2 regions of the Rhodomicrobium vannielii ATCC 17100 genome follow, and region 2 is predicted to be linked to the other one. Evidence: riboswitches for the same ligand, from Rfam matches in the RefSeq annotation. Region 2 holds a riboswitch; the other holds the start of a gene.
The links. Region 2 has a riboswitch for cobalamin ahead of RVAN_RS12610 (cysteine-rich small domain-containing protein). Riboswitches for the same ligand answer to the same signal wherever they lie in the genome.
Positions count from the first base shown of each region.

Region 1: linked by a shared signal. The riboswitch ahead of RVAN_RS09225 (ribonucleoside triphosphate reductase) and the one ahead of RVAN_RS12610 (cysteine-rich small domain-containing protein) in region 2 are both predicted to bind cobalamin.

Region 1 covers NC_014664.1:2,005,992-2,011,798, forward strand. Annotated here, with positions in the region: gene RVAN_RS09215 (MmgE/PrpD family protein) at 1-1,055, opposite strand, end outside; gene RVAN_RS09220 (acyl-CoA thioesterase) at 1,102-1,494, opposite strand; cobalamin riboswitch at 1,726-1,923, shown strand; gene RVAN_RS09225 (ribonucleoside triphosphate reductase) at 2,022-4,079, shown strand; gene nrdD (anaerobic ribonucleoside-triphosphate reductase) at 4,104-4,307, shown strand; gene RVAN_RS09235 (anaerobic ribonucleoside-triphosphate reductase activating protein) at 4,304-4,921, shown strand; gene RVAN_RS09240 (hypothetical protein) at 5,037-5,255, opposite strand; gene RVAN_RS09245 (short-chain fatty acyl-CoA regulator family protein) at 5,383-5,807, shown strand, end outside.
Region 2 covers NC_014664.1:2,728,195-2,734,001, reverse strand. Annotated here, with positions in the region: gene RVAN_RS12635 (hypothetical protein) at 1-41, opposite strand, end outside; gene RVAN_RS12630 (response regulator) at 187-1,026, shown strand; gene RVAN_RS12625 (alpha/beta fold hydrolase) at 1,131-1,832, shown strand; gene def (peptide deformylase) at 1,869-2,399, opposite strand; gene RVAN_RS12615 (cobyric acid synthase) at 2,524-4,113, opposite strand; gene RVAN_RS12610 (cysteine-rich small domain-containing protein) at 4,110-4,454, opposite strand; cobalamin riboswitch at 4,594-4,790, opposite strand; gene gluQRS (tRNA glutamyl-Q(34) synthetase GluQRS) at 4,883-5,755, shown strand.

The sequences.
Region 1 (5,807 bases), 720 kb from region 2:
TACATGATCGAATGGTCGAGCGTTTCGCGGCTCGCATTCGGGTCCATCTTCTGCGGGTCGTTCGCGCCCGTGCCGATCACGTAATGAGTGTGATGGCTCGTGTGGATCACGACGCTTTCGATGGCCGCGAGATCGCCGATCTTGTCGCGCATGCGCCGCGCGAGGTCGATCAGCGCCTGGCTCTGATATTCGGCCGAATATTCCTTGGTGTAGGTGTCGAGAATGGCGCGCTTCGGCTCGCCCTTTTCCGGCAACGGCACGGTGTATTCCGCCTTGGGGCCGGAGAGCAGCCACGCGATGAAACCGTCCTCGCCTTCCCATGCGGGCGACGGCGCACCTTCACCGCGCATCGCGCGATCCACGGCCTCGACCGCCATCTTGCCCGCGAACGCTGGCGCGTAAGCCTTCCAGCTCGAAATCTCGCCCTTGCGAGACTGGCGAGTCGTCGTCGTCACGTGCAGCGCCTGTTGGACGGCCTGCCAGATCGTCTCGGTCGGAAGACCAAGCGCCGCGCCGATGCCCGCCGCAGCCGACGGCCCGAGATGGGCGATATGGTCGATCTTGTGCTCGTGCAAGCAGATGCCCTTCACGAGATTGACCTGAATTTCGTAGCCCGCCGCGAGGCCGCGCACGAGCGCTTCGCCCGAAAGCCCGCAATGCTGCGCGACAGCGAGGATCGGCGGGATGTTGTCGCCCGGATGCGAATAGTCGGCGGCAAGGAACGTGTCGTGGAAATCGAGTTCCCGCACGGCGACACCGTTGGCCCATGCGGCCCATTCCGGCGAAAAGCGGCGATGTGAGGCGATGCCGAACACGCCGGCGCCGGGCTTGAAGGGATGGGCGAGCGCCTGATTGCGGGCATTGGCCACCGGGCGGCGCGCGAGCGAAGCGGCAGCGACGGCGGCGTTATCGATGATGCGGTTGCCGATCATCTCGACCACGGTTGGCTCAACCGCAACCTGGTCGGCGGCGACTTCGGCGATTTTCCACGCGAGCTGTTCGGCGCGGGGCAGAGGCTCGGCGGATTTGTATGTGCGGACGGTATGCGACTTCACGGGGCAGGTTCCTCTCTTGGCGGCGGCTGGAAGTTGGATCTGGAAATCAGGGGCGGAACGCCGTGGGGCGCCCGGCTTCGTCGACAGCGACCATCTCGAACGAGCCACGCACGGCGAGGCGGCGCTCGCCCGAAAGCAGCTTCTCGGCGACCATGTCGACGTTGACGGTCATGGATGCGCGGCCGACACGCACGACGCGGGCGGAGAGCTCGACGAGTTCGCCGACCTTCACGGGCACGTGGAATTCCACCTTGTCGGATGTGGCCATCACCACGGCGCGGCGCGCGCGCCTTGTGGCAGCGACGAAGGCCGCCTTGCCCATAAGGTTCAGCGCATTGCCGCCGAACAGCGTGCCGTAGTGGTTCGCCTGCTCGGGGAAGACCATCTCCACAAAGGTGGTCGTCGCCTCGGTGGCGGCTTCATCGATAAGGGTTTGCATTCGAGCGCCCGGGGTTCGTTTCGGCTTCACAATATCCGCAACGATGAACGTGTCGTAAGGGCTGAAAATGTGGATGTTTGCGAAGGCTTCGCCGCAAATCTGCGAGCTTTGCGAATTTGCGGTTTTCGCAAACGGCGGGGGTCGCAAGCGGCAATGTTGCCCATTCCCCGCTGTTCACACGTTTGAATGAATTTTGTAGCTCCGCTCGTGACTCGACAAAGCGAATCACACCCTAAATGTGGGGGTCACGGTGCCCCGATAGCGCAAGATTCGGGAGCCAAGAGGGAAGCCGGTGCAACTCCGGCGCTGCCCCCGCAACTGTAAGCGGCGAGCCGCCGTCGATAGCGTCACTGGTGCGAAAGCGCCGGGAAGGCCAGACGGAAGCATTGACCCGCGAGCCAGGAGACCTGCCGCGACGCCGAATTAAACGTCCTCGGGCGGGGTGTCCGCAGGCCGAGCCGTAACCGGTGAGCCGGTTGCGTTCGCGTGCCTGTCGCTCCCGCCCCCATGATCCAACGGGGGTTTACTTGTCTTCCAGTCCTGACTCCACGGCGGTCGTATCCGCCGCCCGCCTGCCGCTCAGCATCGTGAAACGCTCGGGCGCGCTTGCGCCGTTCGACGCGGCGAAGATCCGCTCCGCCGTCGAGCGCGCGGGCCGCGCCACCGGCGATTTCGACGCCACCGAGGCGCATCTCCTCGCCATTCAGGCCGTGAAGGTCATTGCGCATCGCTTCGCGAGCCGGTCGCCCCACATCGAGGAAATTCAGGACATCGTCGAGCAGGTGCTCATCTCCGCGAACCACTTCGCGACCGCGCGCGCCTACATCGTCTACCGCGAGCAGCGCGCGCGCCTTCGCGCCGACCGCCACGCGGCCATCGACGTCGAAAGCTCGATGAACGAATACCTTGAGCGGGCGGACTGGCGCGTGAACGCGAACGCCAATCAGGGTTATTCGCTGGGCGGCCTGATCCTGAACGTCTCCGGCAAGGTGGTCGCGAATTACTGGCTCAGCCACGTCTACCCGCCGGAAGTCGGCCGCGCGCACCGCGATGGCGACATCCACATTCACGACCTCGACATGTTGGCGGGCTACTGCGCGGGCTGGTCGCTGCGCACGCTTTTGCAGGAAGGGCTGAACGGCGTGCCCGGCAAGGTCGAGGCCGCGCCGCCGAAGCATCTGTCGAGCGCTGTCGGGCAGATCGTGAACTTCCTCGGCACGCTTCAGAACGAGTGGGCGGGCGCGCAGGCGTTTTCCTCGTTCGATACCTACATGGCGGCGTTCATCCGCAGGGACCAACTGCCCTATCATGAGGTGCGCCAGTGCATTCAGGAGCTGATCTATAACCTCAACGTGCCGTCGCGCTGGGGCACGCAGACACCGTTCACGAACCTGACTTTCGACTGGACCTGCCCGGAAGATCTTCGCGATCAGGTGCCGGTCATCGGCGGCGTCGAGATGGATTTCACCTACGGCGATCTTCAGGCCGAGATGGATATGATCAACCGCGCCTATATGGAGGTCATGATTGCGGGCGATGCGAAGGGCCGCGTTTTCACCTTCCCCATACCGACCTACAATATCACCCCTGATTTCCCGTGGGAGAGCGAGAACGCGACACGCCTCTTCGAGATGACGGCGAAATACGGCCTCCCCTACTTCCAGAACTTCGTGAATTCGGAGCTGAAGCCGAACATGGTGCGGTCCATGTGCTGCCGCCTCCAGCTCGACCTGACGGAGCTTCTGAAGCGCGGCAACGGGCTGTTCGGCTCGGCGGAGCAGACGGGCTCGGTCGGCGTCGTGACCATGAACTGCGCGCGGCTCGGCTTCCTGCACAAGGGCGACGAAGCGGCGCTGTTCGCGCGGCTCGACGATCTGCTCGACATCGGCCGCACGAGCCTCGAAATCAAGCGCAAGGTCATCCAGCGCCACATGGATGCGGGGCTGTTCCCCTACACGAAGCGCTACCTCGGCACGCTGCGCAATCACTTCTCGACGCTCGGCGTGAACGGCCTCAACGAGATGATCCGCAACTTCACCGACGACGCGGAGGACATCTCGACGCCGTGGGGCCACGCCTTCGCGCTCCGCTTCCTCGACCATGTGCGCGCGAAGATGGTGGCGTTCCAGGAGGAAACCGGCCACCTCTATAACCTCGAAGCGACGCCCGCCGAGGGCACGACATACCGCTTTGCGCGTGAGGACCGGAAGCGCTTCGACGGCATCCTTCAGGCGGGCACGGACGAGACGCCGTATTACACCAACTCCAGCCAGTTGCCTGTCGGCTTCACCGACGATCCGTTCGATGCGCTGACCCGGCAGGAGCCACTACAGGCGAAGTATACCGGCGGTACGGTGCTTCATCTCTACATGGGTGAACGCATTTCTTCGGCGGAGGCGTGCAAGAAGCTCGTGCGCCGCGCGCTCGAAAACTTCCGCATCCCCTACATCACCGTGACGCCGACGTTCTCCATCTGCCCGACGCACGGCTACATCGCGGGCGAGCACAAGTTCTGCCCGATCTGCGACGAGGAGCGGCTTGCGGCGAAGCGGGCACGGCTCGGCGCACGCAAGGCGGCGGCGTAACACATCAACAGAGGGAGCAAAGACATGAACGCACATTGGACCCCCACCGCCGACGACGTGACGCTGGCCGACGACGAGCGCCAGCCCTGCGAAGTCTGGACGCGCGTGATGGGCTATCACCGGCCCGTCTCGTCGTTCAATCAGGGCAAGGTCGGCGAATTCAACGAGCGGCTGTATTTCCGCGAATGCAAGGCCGAGCGCGCCGACGCCGACAAGAGCGCGCAATGACGCTCATCGAGATTGGCGGGTTCGCCCGCCTTTCCTCCGTCGACTGGCCGGGGCAGCTTGCGGCGACCGTGTTCTGTCAGGGCTGCCCGTGGGCCTGCCGCTACTGCCACAACGCATCGCTGATGCGGGCGGGCAGCGGCGCGGGGCCGTCATGGGCCGAGGTGCGCTCCTTCCTCGAAACGCGACGCGGACTGCTTGACGCGGTGGTGTTTTCTGGCGGCGAGCCGACCTTGCAGACGCATCTGCCGGAGGCGATGGCCGAAGTGCGCGCGATGGGCTTTCGCGTCGGCCTCCACAGCGCGGGGCCATATCCGGCGCGGCTCGCGGCCGTCCTGCCGCTGGTCGACTGGGTGGGCTTCGACGTGAAAGCGCCGTTCGCTGAGTATGAGAGCATCACGGGCGTTCCGGGCAGCGGCGAGCGCGCGGCGGAAAGTTTGCGGCTGCTGGTGGCGAGCGGCGTGGCGTTCGAGACGCGGACGACGGTTCACCCCGCCCTGCTGGACGACGCGGCGCTCGCGCGCATCGCCGCCGAACTGGCCGCACTCGGCATCGCGAACAACCGAATCCAGCCGTTTCGCTCGCTCGGATGCACAGACGCCGCGCTTGCTGCATGAAACAAGCGCGGCGTCGCCGCATGCCGACGGCCTTGCGCCGCCTGCCCGTGGCTCGACGGCATGCGTTTGGGGTCAGGCGAGGGGAAGCCTGGCGCCCGATGTGAACGGCACCGTGCTATCGGGATGTGCACGTCGCTCCGTCGATTTGACGCGGCGCATCGCCGAGGCTTGCGCTGCGTTCGCGCGGGTCAGGCTCGCACCAGTCCGCGTCGCAGCCGAGGGGACACGCGGAGAGTGCGAACTCGGCGGGACGATCCGGCCAGCGAGGCGGCTCCATCGTGTGCGCGGGCAGTGCTTCCGCCGCCGTCGCCTTGTAAACCAATCGCATCGTCATGAACCCCCTTGTCGCCGAGCCGTGGGTGTTACAATATTCGCCGACGAGACTATTTCGAAGGGCTGAAAATGCAGGGTTTTGCGAATGGGTATCGCTCGTTTTGCGAATTTTGCGAATGGACGATTGAATGAAGAAGGTCTTCGTCGGTGTAAAGCTGAAGCGGCTGCGCGAAGAACGCGGATTGACGCAAATCGCCTTCGCTGAAGCGATCGGGCTGTCGGCGAGCTATCTGAACCAGCTTGAGAAGAACCAGCGGCCGCTCACCGTGCCGGTCCTGCTGCGCATCAACGCGACCTTCGGTGCCGACATGCAGCTTTTGTCGGACGGCGACGAAGCGCGCATGATCGCCGACCTGAAAGAGGTCTTCTCGGACCCGGCGAGCGGCGAAACCGTCAGTCTCGCCGAGATCCGCGAGATCGCCGCCTCGATGCCTGCTGCGGGCCGCGCGATCGTGGCGCTTCACCGAAGGTTGCGCCACGTGACGGAACGCGGGGACGCGATGGCCCATGAATTGGGCCTGGGTGCTGCCGGTCTTGCAACCGTTGCGCCCAT
Region 2 (5,807 bases):
GCGCTCGCTTCGCGCTCGCTCGTATCGTTTTCGTTCATCATGGTTCCTTGTTGTTGAGAGGAGTCACCGGCCGCTCTGGACAGGGAGTAAATTTTCACAAATCATCAATGCACTGGAACACCCGCTACGGGCGTTTGTTGCAGTCACGTCAACTGCGCCTGGACAATTATCCTTGGGGAACGCCATATGTCTGTTTCGCAATCCATTGCTCCGCATCTGCCTTCGCTCCGGCGGTTCGCGCGTGCGCTTTCCGGTTCGCAGGAGAGCGGAGATGCCTATGTTGTGGCCCTGCTGGAAGCGCTGGTCGACGACCCCACATTGTTCCCGACCGGACTGGAGCCGAAGATCGCGCTCTACCGCGTTTTCCTGAAGATCTGGAATTCCGTAGGCACCAACGACTTCCGGATCAGCAGCGAAACGTCCGAGGCGATCCATGGCCTGCAAACGCTCACGCCAAAGCCTCGTCAGGCCTTTCTACTTTTGTCGGTGGAAGGCTTCGACGCGGATGCGATCGCGAAAATTCTCGACATCGACACGGCTGAAGTCGCCGTGCTGATCGCGGCGGCGGATCATGAAATCGCGAGCCAGATCGACCCGGCCGACATCCTCATCATCGAGGACGAACCGCTGACCGCCGCGCATCTCGAAGAGATCGTGACGGGCATCGGTCACAACGTGACGGGCACAGCACGCACGCACGCCGCCGCGCTCAAGCTCGCGCGCGAAACGCAGCCGGATCTGATCCTCTCCGATATTCAGCTCGCGGATGGGAGTTCGGGGGTGGAAGCGGTGAACGAAATCCTCGGCTCACTCGAACTGCCGGTTATCTTCATAACGGGGCACCCGGAACTTCTGCTCACCGGCGCGAAGCCGGAGCCGACCTTCCTCATCGCGAAACCATTCAACGCCGAGACCGTCAAGGCCATCATCGGGCAGGCGCTGTTCTTCCAGGTGCGCTCGCGCGTGAAGGACGGCAACGGCGAACTTCCCCGGAAATCCTCGGAGTCGGCAGCCGACGCCCGCTGATAAACCGTTCCTTCAGCGGGACCGTTTACAGAACAACGTGACTCCTCAGGCTCGTGCACCCGCATAAATCTCGCGGGACCGCACGAGGGGAACCGGAGAACACCATGGAAGCCTTGCCAGCGCTGTTGATTCCCGGCCTCGGCTGCGACACGCGGCTCTATGGCAGCCAGCTTCCTGCGCTGTTCAGGCAGGGAGCGACCGTCACGGTTGCCAACCACACCCGTAGCGACTCCATCGCCGCCCTGGCCGACGATGTGCTCGCGGCAGCGCCGCCGCGCTTCGCACTCGCCGGGCTATCGATGGGCGGCTATATCGCTTTCGAGATCATGCGCCGTGCGCCGGATCGCGTGGCAAAGCTCGCGTTGCTCGACACAACGGCGCGCCCCGATACGCCGGAGCAGACGGCCCGCCGCAAGACCCAGATCGAGATGGCGCAAACCGGCAAGTTCGGCGATTTGCCGGGCCTGCTGTTTCCGGTTTTCGTGCATGCAAGCCGCCGCAATGACCAGGCTTTGCGCGCTGTCGTCGAAAGCATGATGTTTGAAGGTGGCGCGGATGTCTTTGTCCGGCAGCAGACCGCCATCATGGGTCGGCGCGACTCACGGCCCTATCTCGGCGCGATCCGCTGCCCGACGCTCATCGCTGTCGGTTATGGCGACGAGCTGACGCCGCCCGCACTCGCGAAGGAAATGGCCGATGCGATCCCCGGCGCGAAACTGGAGGTCGTGCCGGATTGCGGGCATCTGTCCACGCTGGAACAGCCGGACTTCATGGCGCGCACGCTGGCAGCGTGGCACAGCGCTTGAGGCGGGCGATTCGCGTCGGCGCGAAAGCGTGGCGCCCTACAGCACGTCGGCCTTGGCGCGCTCGCGTTGCAGCTTGTGGTATTTGCGGATAAGCAGCGTCCGCTTCAGCCGCGACAGGTGATCGATGAACAGCCGCCCTTCGAGGTGGTCGATCTCGTGCTGCACGAGCGTCGCCTCAAGATCCGAAAAGTCCCGCTCCTGCTGCTTGCCCTCGGCGTCGACATAGCGAACGCGCACAAGCGCGGGCCGCTCCACCTCGGCATACATCTGCGGAATGGACAGACACCCTTCCTCATGCACGCGCGGCGTGTCGCCGTGTGTTAGAATTTCGGGGTTGATGAGAACGACCGGGTTCTTGCCCTTCTCGTCGCCCTTCTGCGCATCCATCACGATGAGGCGGCGAAGAACGCCGATCTGCACCGCCGCGAGCCCGATGCCCGGCGCGGCGTACATGGTTTCAAGCATGTCGTTGGCGAGCGCGCGCACCTCGTCGTCGACTGTCTCGACGGTTTTCGATGTTTCGCGCAGGATCGCGTCGGGGATCGTGATGATGGATCGTATTGCCATGCTCAGCAGATAAGCGAGGCGCGCGGCGCGGTCAACGGCTTCGTTTGCGGCGGAAATCAGGATTTGTTCATCCGCTCAAGTCTTCGCAGGGTCCGCGCCGATTTTTGAAGGCAACGAGCGCGATTCAAACGGCCAGGGCGAGCAACGCGTCGAGGTCGAGGTTCTTTTCGACATGGTCCGCCAGCGCTTCGAGTGCCGCTTCGGTGCGCGCGTCGAAATCAAGGCCGGAAGCCGCCGCACCGACGCTTTGAAGCCAGTGCGCGCGGAACTCGTTCGAGCCGAAGAGGCCGTGAACGTATGCGCCCGCGATGAGGCCGTTCGCCGAGAGCGCACCCTCGGGTCGTGCGCCGCCGCGATCGTCTTCCAGCACGAGCCAGGGCTGATCGAGCCCCGCGCCGGTCGTTCGCCCCATGTGCATCTCATAACCCGTGACGCGGCAGCCCGACGCGCGGTCGGTCGTGTCGATGTCGATCAGCCGCTTTTCGCCGCCGATTTCCGTTTCGATGTCGAGCAGGCCGAGGCCCGCCGTCTCGCCAGCCGGTCCCTCCATGCCCTGCGGATCGCGCACCACGCGGCCGAGCATCTGAAAGCCCGCGCAAAGGCCGATCACGCGACCGCCGCGCCGCGCATGCGCGAGGATGTCGATGTCCCAGCCCTCGCGGCGCAGCACGTCGAGATCGGTGCGCGTCGCCTTGGAACCGGGGAGTATGACGACGTCGGTATCGGCGGGGATCGGGTTGCCCGGCTGAATCCACCGCAACGAAACGCCGGGTTCCGCCGCCAGCGGGTCGAGGTCGTCGAAATTCGCCACGCGTGACAGGCGCGGCACCGCGACGTTGACGCCGCGCCCTTCGCCCTCGGCGGGACGTTCCAGCGCCAGCGAATCCTCCGCCGGAAGCCGCTCCGCGCTGTCGAACCAGCGCAGCACGCCGAGAAACGGCCAGCCGGTCGCTTCCGTGATCGTCACCACGCCCGGCTCGAACAGCGAGAAATCGCCGCGGAACTTGTTGACGATGTAGCCTTTCACCCGCGCGCGGTCCGCCTCGGAAAGAAGCATGTGGCTACCGACAATCGCCGCCATCGTGCCGCCCCGGTCGATGTCCGAGAGGATGACAACCGGAAGGCCGCCCGCTTCGGCGAGGTGCATGTTGGTAATGTCGGAGTTGCGAAGATAGACCTCCGCACCGCTGCCCGCGCCTTCCACGATAACGAGGTCGGCTTCCGCGCGCAGCCGGTCGAGGCTGTCGATCACGGCGGGCATCATCCGCTGGCGCATGTGGTGATAAATGCGCGCGGGGCAGTTGCCGAGCACGCGTCCGCGCAGCACCACCTGCGAGCCGATATCCGTCTGCGGCTTCAGGAGCACCGGGTTCATGTGGATCGACGGCGCGGCCTTCGAGGCACGCGCTTGCATCGCCTGCGCGCGGCCGATTTCGCCATAGACGATCTCGCCACCGGGGCCGGGCGGCAGGTCGCTGTCTGCGGCGACGGCCGCGTTGTTCGACATGTTCTGCGCCTTGAACGGACGCACCACGAGACCCCGCCGCGCATAAGCCCGGCACAGCCCCGCGACGACCATGCTCTTGCCGACATCCGACGCGGTGCCCTGGATCATCAGCGAGCGCGCGCGGCGTGGCAGCCCGGCGGGCGCGGGGTTATAGGCGATGCGGGCGATGAGTTCGGCGGCCTGCGCGGGGATCGTGTCGGCGGTCATTCTTCCGTTTCGTTTTCTACCGGCGGCGCTTTCAGCCGGAATTCGCGCGTCTGATCGTGCCCGTCCCAGATCTCCGGCTTCTTCAGCCATTTCTGGATGAAGTTCCAGCTTCCGCGATGGCCGTTATGCGGCAGGGTGCAATCGGAGCAATCCTTTCGCCGCATGCCGTTCGCGTCGGTGTAGACCTTGTAAGGGCCGGGGCATTCGTAGGCGATTAGCGGGCAATAGCAAAAGAGGCAATTGAATTTGCCGCGAACGCCCTTGTGGCACGGCAGGAACGGACACGCCTCGTTGGTGAAGCCCTTGAAGCCTTCGTTTGTGGTGGTGTCTTTCGGTTCCATGCCGCGGCCTTTGCGAGTGTCATCGGAGGCGGCGGACGGCGATGACAGGCGAGCGACCGGCGACGAGGCGCGGCAGGCTAGCGCATGGCATGGCACCGTTTCGGCCCTCCGCCGATACGAAAATGCGTGTGCGCGATTTTGATAACGCGCGGCTCCGGCCGGTCTCCTGGCTTGCGGATATCGCCTCGACCGCCTTCCCGAACCGCACCGGCCCAGTGACTCTTGATCGAAGCATCCGCCTACAGTTGCGGGGGCAGCCGCGGCATGAGCGAAATTCGCCGACCGCGTTCCCGTTTCACCCGATTTTGCACGGGCACCGAAGCTCTCTTTAAAATAGGTCGAAGGCGCGCGCTGGCAAGCCCGACGAACGGCGCGGCTGCAATGCTCCACAGGCTTGCGCGGCGGCGCGGCGTGAGAGACAAAAACGCATGACCTATATCGGCCGCTTCGCACCGTCGCCCACGGGGCCCTTGCATTTCGGCTCGCTCGTTGCGGCGGTGGCGAGCTACTGCGATGCGCGCGCGGCGGGCGGTCGCTGGCTCGTGCGCATGGAAGATATCGACCCGCCGCGCGAGATGCCGGGAGCCGCGCGCCGCATCCTCGATCAGCTCGCCGCTTATGGTTTTGAGTGGGACGGCGAGGTGCTGTTCCAGTCGACGCGGCTCGATGCTTATGCCGAGGCGCTCGACGCGCTGCGGGCGAGCGGGCACATGTTCTGGTGCAATTGCTCACGCGCAGACCTAGCGCGCCTTGGAAGCGCGGTCTATCCCGGCACATGCCGCGCCTTCACCGCTCCGCGCGCGGATGCCGCCGTGCGGATCCGAGTGCCCCCCGGCACCGTGGAGTTCGCGGATCGCGTGTTCGGCTCACAGCGAGAGGATGTCGCCGAGACAGTGGGCGATTTCGTGGTGCGGCGCCGCGACGGGCTTTTCGCCTATCAGCTTGCCGTGGTCGTGGACGACGCCTTTCAGCGCGTGACCGATGTCGTGCGGGGTGCGGATCTCCTCGACAACACGGCGCGGCAGATCGTGCTACAACGGCTGCTCGGCCTGCCGACGCCGCGCTATATGCATCTGCCGCTCGCGCTTAACGCCGATGGCAGCAAGCTCTCCAAGCAAACGCACGCGCAGGAGTTGCCCACGCCCGCCGATAGCGGCCTCTTGTGGCAGGCGCTCGCCTTTCTCGGGCAGGACGTGCCGCCGGGCATGCCGCCAGTGCCATGCGCGGAGATCCTCGGCCATGGCGTCCGGCACTGGACCAGCGCCGCCGTGCCGCGCTCAAGCCCTATGCGGCTCGCGTAACCGCCGCCTGCGCGCGACGCGAAGCCCATCGCATTGCGGTCGCTTTCCCTTT